Regions from separate parts of the Ruania alkalisoli genome, predicted to be linked through region 3. Evidence: riboswitches for the same ligand, from Rfam matches in the RefSeq annotation. Region 3 holds a riboswitch; each other region holds the start of a gene.
The links. Region 3 has a riboswitch for S-adenosylmethionine ahead of IM660_RS02900 (DUF1737 domain-containing protein). Riboswitches for the same ligand answer to the same signal wherever they lie in the genome.

Region 1: linked by a shared signal. The riboswitch ahead of IM660_RS01750 (methylenetetrahydrofolate reductase) and the one ahead of IM660_RS02900 (DUF1737 domain-containing protein) in region 3 are both predicted to bind S-adenosylmethionine.
Region 2: linked by a shared signal. The riboswitch ahead of IM660_RS12195 (LLM class oxidoreductase) and the one ahead of IM660_RS02900 (DUF1737 domain-containing protein) in region 3 are both predicted to bind S-adenosylmethionine.

What each region holds. Positions count from the first base shown of each region.
Region 1 covers NZ_CP063169.1:393,135-396,402, reverse strand. Annotated here, with positions in the region: gene metE (5-methyltetrahydropteroyltriglutamate--homocysteine S-methyltransferase) at 1-223, opposite strand, end outside; gene IM660_RS01750 (methylenetetrahydrofolate reductase) at 390-1,298, opposite strand; SAM riboswitch class I at 1,366-1,468, opposite strand; gene IM660_RS01745 (enoyl-CoA hydratase/isomerase family protein) at 1,725-2,819, shown strand; gene IM660_RS01740 (cation:proton antiporter) at 2,775-3,268, opposite strand, start outside.
Region 2 covers NZ_CP063169.1:2,741,018-2,744,285, reverse strand. Annotated here, with positions in the region: gene IM660_RS12200 (CHAT domain-containing protein) at 1-1,365, shown strand, start outside; SAM riboswitch class IV at 1,441-1,567, shown strand; gene IM660_RS12195 (LLM class oxidoreductase) at 1,836-2,825, shown strand; gene IM660_RS12190 (MFS transporter) at 3,049-3,268, shown strand, end outside.
Region 3 covers NZ_CP063169.1:704,253-707,520, forward strand. Annotated here, with positions in the region: gene IM660_RS02895 (hypothetical protein) at 1-917, opposite strand, end outside; SAM riboswitch class I at 1,063-1,149, shown strand; gene IM660_RS02900 (DUF1737 domain-containing protein) at 1,155-1,391, shown strand; gene IM660_RS02905 (rhodanese-like domain-containing protein) at 1,388-1,807, shown strand; gene IM660_RS02910 (O-succinylhomoserine sulfhydrylase) at 1,824-3,047, shown strand; gene upp (uracil phosphoribosyltransferase) at 3,121-3,268, opposite strand, start outside.

The DNA.
Region 1 (3,268 bases), 310 kb from region 3:
TGAAGTCGGAGGGGATCGCCGCGGTCTGCGGGTCGAGGCCGAGGTCGGTCAGGTGGGTGCGGGTACGTTCCCGGAGCCCGGCGGCAGCGGTGGCGAGGTCGGTCTCGGTGGTGGTGCCGGACCAGAACGACTCGAGCGCCCGCTTGAGCTCGCGGCGCGGGCCGATGCGGGGGTAGCCGAGGATCGTGGCGGCGGGGAACGTGGGGTGGGTGGGCTGGGACATGGATCCTCCGGTGGGGTTGGCATCCCGGGGGCCGAACGCTGAGTTGCTCGGCATTCGAGGCTTGGAAGCCGAGCAACCCAGCGTTCGCCGCCGGGCGTGGGTGGGGTGTGATGGGTGTGACGGATCACCGATCAGCCGTGGAGCCGACCGGTCAGGGGGGTTTGTCTCAGCGCAGACCGGACTCGCGTAGCAGGTCGAGCACTGCTCGCGAGGAGTTGAAGGTGTAGAAGTGGATGCCCGGCGCACCGGTCTCCACGACCTCGTGCACGAGACGGACACTGGCGGCGAGACCGCGCTGGTAGGCCTCGTCCTTGTCGGCGGCTGAGTCCAGATGGTCGAGCAGGTCGGGTGGCACGGGCACACCGGTCAGCTCGACCATCCGGCGCAGCCGGTTCGGGTCGGTGAGCGGGAGCACACCGGGAACGATCGGGATATGCACCCCGGCGGCGCGGGCCTGGCGCACCAGCTCGGCGTAGTGGCGCGCGTCGTAGAAGAGCTGGGTGATCGCGAAGTCCGCCCCCGCGGCCTGCTTCTCGAGCAGCGCCGCGACGTCGTCCCGGGCGATCATGGGCGTGCCGTCGTCGGCGTAGGCGCCACCCGGATAGGTGGCCACGCTGATGCTGACCTCGTCTCCCTCGTCGCCGAGGTGCTCGCGAGCGGTCTGACGCAGCAGGTGGACCAGCTCGCTGGCGCGCGTCAGGCCCTGCGGGTGCGGCTGCCAGTCGGGCTCCCCAGCGGGCGGGTCGCCCCGGAGCGCGAGGAAGTCCCGTACCCCTGCTTCGAGCAGCGTGGCGACATACTCGGACAGGTCCTCGGCACTGGCCCCCACACACGTCAGGTGCGCGAGCGGCGTGACCGGGGTGTCGTCGAGAACGCGGCAGATCAATTCCCGGGACGTGGTCCTGGTGGAGCCCGAGGCACCGTAGGTGATCGAGAAGTAGTCCGGGATCTGGCTGGCGAGCGCGCCGATGGTGCGGCCGATCGTCTCCCGCCCGCGCGGGGTGCGCGGCGGGTAGAGCTCGAACGAGACACTGGGCGTGGCCCGCGGGCTGCGGTAAAGAGTGGCGGTGGTCATGTCCGGTCACCGCCGGTCGGGTATGGCGTGCGCGCCACGGAACGGAAACACTGTGCCTGCATCGATAACTCCATCGAACCTGGCTGTAGCACCCTTCCCCGCGGGAGGCTTCCGTTGAGGGGTTGCTGCGGCGTCGTCGAGCCAGGACTCTCAGCCGCTCTGGATGGTGTGCGTTTGATGCTACCGGTCTCGTTCTCCGTCTCCACCGCGTATCACCGACTGAGATCACGAGTCCATACGGGTCCGACCTCACAGGCGGGGAACCTCCGAAATTCAACGTCGATCTGGTCGTTGAGCCAACCCGGCGCAACCGCCAGATTGACGCGCAATTTCCGGCCCTCCGGAGTTCACACGTCGATACGGTGGTGATGCGGCCATCCGAACCGCCAGATCGACGTCGGATTCCGCGCGGGAAAGGAGCACGCCATGGCCACCAGCAACGCCGGCCCCGCGGAGCGCGACCTCACCTGGGCCCCGGCAGGCGAGCACGTACTGGTCGCCCGGCAGGGCGCTCTGGGCCGGATCCGGTTGAACCGGCCGCGAGCGATCAACGCGCTCACTCTCGAGATGGTGACGGCCATGACGGCGCAGCTGCGCCGCTGGGCCGCGGAAGGATCCGTGCAGGCTGTCGCGCTGGATGGTGCCGGGGAGCGCGGCCTGTGCGCCGGGGGTGACGTGCGCGCCATACACGACGGGCTGTTGGCCGGCCATCGGTACGGCGACACCGAGCGGGCAGCAGGCGTCGATCGGGCGGTGGAGTTCTGGCGCGCCGAGTACAAGCTGGATCAACTCATTGCCGAGGCCGAGCTCCCGGTGGTGGCGTTCATGGACGGTGTGACGATGGGCGGGGGAATCGGTCTCGCCGGGCATGCCTCGCTCCGCCTGGTCACGCCACGCACGCAAGTGGCCATGCCGGAGACGGGGATCGGGTTCTTCCCCGACGTCGGGGCGCTCTTCCCGCTGTCGCGGGCCCCTGGTGAGCTCGGCACCTACCTCGCCCTGACCGGGGTGAGCATCACGGGATCGGACGCGATCGCCGTCGGGCTGGCCGACGCGATGATCGAGACCGGCGCCTGGGAGGACCTGTGCGCGCACTGGGCCACGGGTGCGCCGCTGTCGGTGCTGATCGGACCGTCACGGCCAGAGCCTCATAGCGACCTGGCTGCTCAGCGACCGTGGATCGACGCCAGTTTCGAGGGCGAGGACGCGGCCACGATCGAATCCCGCCTGGACGCCCGGCAGGAGCCGGAGGCCCAGAGCGCCGCCGCCACCTTGCGTTCCCGCTGCCCGTTCTCCGTGGCCGTGGCCCTGGCAGCGATCAGGCGTGCTGCCCAGCTCCCGACCGTGGCGGACGTCCTGGCGCAGGATCTCCGGCTCGGGACGGCTTTCATGAACGGCGCCCCCGCCCAGGACTTCATCGAAGGGGTGCGAGCTGTGCTGGTGGATCGTGATCAGAGACCGCGGTGGCGGCACGACTCACTCGCGGCGGTGGACCGGAGCGAGGTGTTGGCCCTGTTCTGAGCCGCCGAGCGCACCGGCCACCAACGGCATCACCAACACGCTCACTGCCCCGGCCGCCACGAGTAAAGACGCCACGTCAGCCGGCATGGCCTCAGCGGAGACGGCCACCTGGGTGACTGCCACGATGATTGGCAGACTCGTCGCCGAGTAGAGACCCACCTGGGCCGCCTCACGAGTACCGAGGCGGTCTGCACCAACGAACCGCTCACCGAGGAACACCGGCAGCCCGCGCACCAGCAGCAACGCGACCACCAGGATCGCGAGCAGGCCCGGCGCTCCCGCGACCGCACCCGGATCGATCGCCATCCCCGAGGTCACGAAGAACACCGGGATCAGGAAGCCGTACCCGAAGCCCTCCAACTTGCGCTCCAGAGCCTCATCGCCACTGGGCAGCACCCGCCGCAGGATGAATCCGGCGGCAAACGCCCCGAGGATGATGTCCAGCTGCA
Region 2 (3,268 bases), 2.0 Mb from region 3:
GGGACCTCGCCCCGTCTCCCGGGGGAGGAGGAGCCACTGACCGTTCGGCTGCTCGCCGGTGAGGTCGCGGCGGAGGTGGCACTGCGGGCAGGCGACACCGATGCGGCTCTGAGCGCGGCATCGGCCGCAATCGACGAGCTCGACCGGTGGCAGCGCGGCATCGGCAGCCTGGAGCTGCAGTCGGTGAGCAGGCGCTTGGGTGCACGGGTGATCCGGCTCGGTCAGCAGGCAGCGCTGCTCAGTGGCGACGCGCAGCACCTGCTCACCTGGTCCGAACGGGCCCGCGAGCTCGTTGCCCGGGTCCCCGCCACCCGGCCGCCGGAGGAACTGGCGGACCTCCTGGCCGATCTGCGCCGCCTCGGCCCTGACGGCGACCCGGCCGAGCGTTTGCAGTTGGTGACGCAGATCCGTCAGGGCCGCTGGCTGGCTGCAGCGGAGCTGCCCGCCGACGCACCGGTGACGGTGCAGGCTGTGCGCGAGCGGTCGGCAGGAGCACGGGCCGGACGCTATGTCACGCTGATGGAGATCGAGGGTCGGCTGATCGCCCTCACTCTGGGCGACCGCGAGGACATCCTCGACCTGGGTGCCTGGGGCGAGATGGATCAGCTCCTCGGGGGCCTCAGCGCGGACCTGACGATGGCGGCACAGCTCGCCGCACCGGTGGTGCGTGCCGCACTCCAGGAGCGGATCGAGGGCTTGGACAAGATCCTTGCACGGGCGCTACAGGGGGCAGGGTCGCTGACGATCACCGCACCGGCAGTGATGGCCCGGATGCCCTGGGGGCAGCTGCCGAGCACGGTGGGCGTCCCGGTGACTGTGCCGACCTCGGCGAGTGCGTGGCTGCGCCAGACCGATGCCGGGCCGATCCGCAGTGTCGGGGTCGTCGTCGGGCCCGGTACCCGCACCGGGAGCGCTGAGGCGGACCTGGTCCGCCAGGGATGGCACACGGTCACGGTGGGGGAGCGCTGCGACGACGCCCAGACCCTCGCCTCGGACGTGGATCTGCTGCACGTGAGCGCCCACGGGCAGGACCGGGAGGCGCACCCGCTGTTCGCGTCCCTGCAACTGGCGGACGGGGACCTGTTCGGCCATGACGTCGAGCTCTTCGGCCGGGTGCCGCCGGTGGTGATCCTCTCCGCGTGCGGCGCTGCTGGTGGCTCGCTCGGGATGGCGCGGGCGTGGCTGCACGCCGGCGCCCGGTCGGTGGTGGCGGCTCCGGCCGACATCGCCGAGACGGCCGCTCTGGACCGGTTCGGGCAGTTGCACGGCCTGCTGGCTCGCGGTAGCAGTCCGGCCGAGGCGGTTGCGAACGCCTTCGGCGGCGAGGCGCTCGACTGTGCCGTGCAGTGCTACGGCGCGGGCTGAGACCGGCTCCGACCACGCAGCCTCCATCCGATTTGGTTGACACGTCATCCAATCGGCCTCTACAGTCATGACCAAGGTCTTGAGTGTCAGCACGTTGGAAACAACACGGCCCCGGCCAGCTGACCGGCAACCCTCCACTTGCGGTGGGGTGCCCCGGGTGACGACCTGGCCCTGGCCAACTGGTGCAGGGCAAGCGCAACACCGCGAGCGCGGTGACCGAGAGAAGGAACAGCATCAGATGAATCAGGACCGGACCCCAGTGCCCCTACGGCCTGCACTGCGATTCGCCACCTGCATGATGTGTTGCTGTTCCATGTCGGCCTGAGCCGAACTCTCGACCGGTCCCTCGGGCGATCCGCCCCTTCGGTACCACCCTCGGTTCGCGGCTGCACACCTGCCGGTGGCGTGACAACGCCGGCGTGCACTCGGCGCGATCGAGCTCCCCGCTCTCGCAGAACAAGGAACCTCTCATGCCTGCTTCGGCCGCACTTCGCACGTCCCTGATCTCCCTCGATCTCTCCGGCGCCGGCGCCCCCCGGGAGTGGCGCCGCGCCGAGGACTCCGACGCCGAGTCCTTCATCATGGGCCGCCTGGCCGGCCTCGCTTCGCTCGCCGACAAGGGCGGCGTGGACCTGCTCACACTGGACGAGACCTTCCACCACGCCGGCGTGCGCCGTCGTGACGACTGGCTCGACGGGGCCGTGGCCGCTTCCCGCCTCTCCCGGCACACCACCGGTGCCACGCTCGTGGCGACCGTGCCGCTGGGCAGCCACCGTCCGGAGCATGTGGCCGGGGCGGTCGCGAGCGTGCACCGCGCCTCCGCCGGCCGTGCCGGCTGGCAGTTGGAGGTGGCTGAGTCCGGAGCGCGGAGCCTGCGCGCCGTGGAGTCGGTCATCAACGGATGGCCGACGGCGCCGCGCACCTCCGCGGGTACGTCGCGTCCGCAGGTGGTCGTCCCGGTGCGGACCTCGGTGGACGGCGAGCTTGCTGCCGCCCGCGCCGATGTCGCCCGGCTCAGCGTCGGCACCCTCGAGGAGGCTCGTGCGGCTCGTGCGGCCATCCGCGAGGCTGCCGTGGAGTGGGGGCGCGACGCCGACGATGTGCAGGTGCTCGTGGACGTGCGCGCGCTGATCTCAGCCGATGCTCCCAGCGCCCGTGCGCGCTGGGACCTGCTGACGTCGTTGGAGGAGCAGCCGCGAGAGGTGCCACTGCGTTCGATCGGCACCGCGAGTGATCTCACCGACCTGTGGGCCGAGTGGGTGCACGCTGGTGCGGCGGACGGATTCACCGTGATCCCCGCCTCGGTGCCCACCGATGTGGTGGCTCTGGTGAACGAGGTCGTCCCGCAGCTGGAGGCGCGCGGCCTCCGCAAGCCGCGCACCGCGACCGTGCAGACCGCACCGGCGGCCGGGCGCCGTCAGCGGGTTGCTGCGCCGACCCGCGTGCGCGCCACGGCCTGACCCGGGGGCCAGTACCCAGAAATCACTCGTCGATCTGGTCGTTGAGTCGAGCCGACTTCACGACCACATCGACGTGTGACTTTGCGGACCGCGGTGGCGGTGTCGGCTCGGTCACCAGACCTGGCGAGGCCGGGTTTCGGCGATGTAAACTCGGTGCTGCGATCAGGGCTTCTGCGCACCAGCGGTGGGGTGGTGCGCGCCTCGTCGCACCCTGGAGCCCTGAATGTCCCCGCTGAGTTCCTACCGGAACCTGTTCTCCCTCACCGGCGCCCTCTACGTGGCTGTCGCATTTTTGGCACGACTGCCGCTGGCGATGTCCCAGATCGGGGCGCTGCTGCTGGTCTCGGCGGTCACCGGCTCTTACGGTGCCGGTGGCGCTGCCGCAGGTGCGACCGCGGTCGTCAACGCCGTCGCGTCCCCATTCGCGGGCGCGCTCACCGATC
Region 3 (3,268 bases):
AGCGCCTCGCGCTCGACCGCCACCACGTAGGCGTGCGGGTTCGCATCCTCGGTGCATGCTTGGGGTGAGCCCGGGATCACGATGTCAGCGTGCAGCACCCGGCCGGTGACCACGACATCATCGAGCCGGACCGGGCAGCTGGAGCCGTACAGGGCACCGAACCACACCACGATCTCGGTCTCCAGATCGACCTCCGGGGGCGCTCCCGCGACCCCGGCGCGTTCCCACAGGTCCGCGTACTGGTCGGCCGTCGTGGCCACCCCGGTGCGGAAGGTCTCGCCGGTCAAGTCCTCCCCGAGCAGACGCCACTGCTCGCCGGCGGTGGGCTGCTCCCCGGGCTCGACGACGTCCTGCTCCTCAGGTCCCGAGACGCAGATCGGCTCCCCGGCGAACTGATCCATGGCCTGCAGGTTCTCCTCGGAGAGCACCGTCAGATCCACCGTGACCACGCCACGGTCGGGGGCCGTGCCGATCCCGGCGATCACACCCTCGGGGGTCTCCTCCTGCACCCGCGCGGCGAGCTCGGCCAGCTGGTCCTGGGTGTGCAGCGCCTCGACGACGGCGATTCCCTCGCCGGGGAACTCGGTCTCGATCTCCGCGCGGAGCTCGGCGACGTCCTGCGTGAATGCCACGGCCACCCAGCCGTTGTGCTCCCGGTCGATCCAGATCCCCGCGTACCCGGGCTGTTGCTGCGCCCAGGTCTGCACGTCCTCCACCGGCTGATCGTTGCCCACGTACACCGGCTCGTCCCGGTAGGTCTCATCAGGCGCGCGCAGCGTGGTGACGTCTGCGCACGCGATGATGCTGTCGTCGACCGGCGGCGCACCGGGCGCGGACGGCTCAGCCGTGCCGCAGGCGGCCAGACCGGCGATGGTCACGATCGTCAGTCCGATTCCGAGACGCTTCGGGTTGCGCATCTGCCCCCACTTTCCGGGTTCACCACGATCATGTCCCGCGAACCGCTCGTGTTGCACCCGGCTCCAGCCTAGCCGCGATGTCCGAGGCGTGGGCAGGGACCACCAGTGACATGACAGCCCAGGCTCTGCGGTCCTACGATGCACGAGACCATCCAGAGCAGCTGAGAGATCTGGCTCGACGACGCTGCAGCAACCTCGCCCACGAAGGTGCTACCGCCAGAACCGATGGAGGAGTGCATGTCCGAGCAACTGTCCCACCCGGCCACCGCGGGCCCACCCGGTCACCGCTACCGATTGCTCACCGGCCCCGACGACGCCGCCTTCTGCGAGCGGGTCAGTGCGGCACTCGCCGAGGGTTACCTGCTGCACGGGTCGCCATCGGTGACCTTCGACGGCTCCCGTGTGATCGCGGCCCAGGCGGTGCTGTGGCCCTCTGACCCCGAAAGCCCGACCGTGGAGGTGCGGCCCCTATGAGTTATGCAGGTGACCTGAACCCGAAGGACGCGTGGGCGTTCCTGGCCGAGCACGCCGACGCCGCCCTGGTGGACGTGCGCACCCAGGCCGAGTGGTCCTTCGTCGGGGTTCCCCGGACCGACGAGATCGACCGCCCGACCCTGCTGATCGAGTGGAACACCTTCCCGAACGGCTCGCGCAACCCTGCCTTCCTCGACCAGCTGCGTCAGGCCGGGTACGAGGCCGGCGACGGCAAGCCGCTGGTGTTCATCTGCCGCAGCGGGCAGCGTTCGATCGCCGCCGCGGAGGCGGCCACGGCGGCCGGGTACGGGCCCGCGTACAACGTCAGCGACGGGTTCGAGGGGCCGACGGACACCGAGGGCCACCGCGGTCAGGTCGGGTGGCGCGCGGACGGCCTGCCGTGGACGCAGAGCTGAATAGGTTCGTCGACCAGTGAGCGATCCGCGTCCCCAGTCCAGCCTGCCCGACGGCCTCGGCCCGGCCACGCTCGCCGTGCGCGGCGGGCAGCAGCGCACCGAGTTCCGCGAGACCTCCGAGCCGCTGTTCCTCACCCAGGGCTACACCTACGACCGTGCCGCCGACGCCGAGGCCGCCTTCAAGGGTGAGGCCGACCGGTTCATCTACTCCCGCTACGGAAATCCCACGGTTTCGGCCTTCGAGGAGCGGCTGCGGTTGCTCGAGGGTTCCGAGGCGTGCTTCTCGACGGCGACCGGTATGTCTGCGGTGTTCACCTCCTTGGCTGCTCTGGTCGCCTCGGGTAGCCGGATCGTGGCCGGCAACGCGCTCTTCGGCTCCACCTTCGTGGTGCTGGACGACATCCTCGGCAAGTGGGGCGTGCAGGTCGACTACGTCAACGCCCACCGGATCTCCGAATGGGAGGAGGCGCTCGCCACCCCGGCCGACGTGGTGCTCTTCGAGACGCCCTCGAACCCGATGCAGGACATCGTCGATGTGCGCGCTGTCTGCGAGTTGGCGCATCGGGCCGGTGCGACGGTCATTCTCGACAACGTCTTCGCCACGCCGATCCTGCAGAAGCCGCATGAGCTGGGTGTGGATGTGGTGGTGTACTCGGCTACCAAGCACATCGACGGCCAGGGCCGGGTTCTCGGCGGGGCGATCCTCGGCAGCCGGGATTACATCGAGGGCCCGGTCAAGCAGATGATCCGCAACACCGGTCCGAGCCTGAGCCCGTTCAACGCCTGGGTGCTGCTCAAGGGCCTGGAGACGCTGGCGGTGCGGGTACGGGCGCAGACCGCCGCAGCACTGGAGCTGGCGACCTGGCTGGAGTCGCAGCAGGGAGTGCGAGGGGTGCGCTACCCGTTCCTGGACTCCCACCCGCAGGCTGAGCTGGCGCGAGCCCAGATGACCGGTGGGGGCACGGTGGTGACGATCGACCTGGACGTCGACGGCTCCCCGGAACAGATCAAGGAGCGCACCTTCGCGTTCCTGGACTCCCTGCAGCTGGTGGACATCTCCAACAACCTCGGTGATGCGAAATCGCTCATCACCCACCCGGCCACCACGACCCACTCGAAGATCGCACGGGAGAAGCGCTACGCCGTCGGGATCACCGACTCCACCGTGCGCCTCTCGGTGGGCCTGGAGGACGTCGCGGACCTGCAGGCCGATCTCACCCGGGCGCTTCGCACCCTCTGAAATCACACGTCGATCTGGCGGCTGTGGCGGCGGTGCGAGCAGCCAATTCGACGTGTGATTGTGGTGGTGGGTGTCAGTCGACGACGCCGTAGAGCCGGTCGCCTGCGTCACCGAGTCCGGGGATGATGTAGCCCTTCTCGTTGAGGTGATCGTCGACGGCGGCTGTCACGATGGTCACGTCCGCCCGGTCCCCGATGGCGTCCTGGACAGTGCGCAAGCCC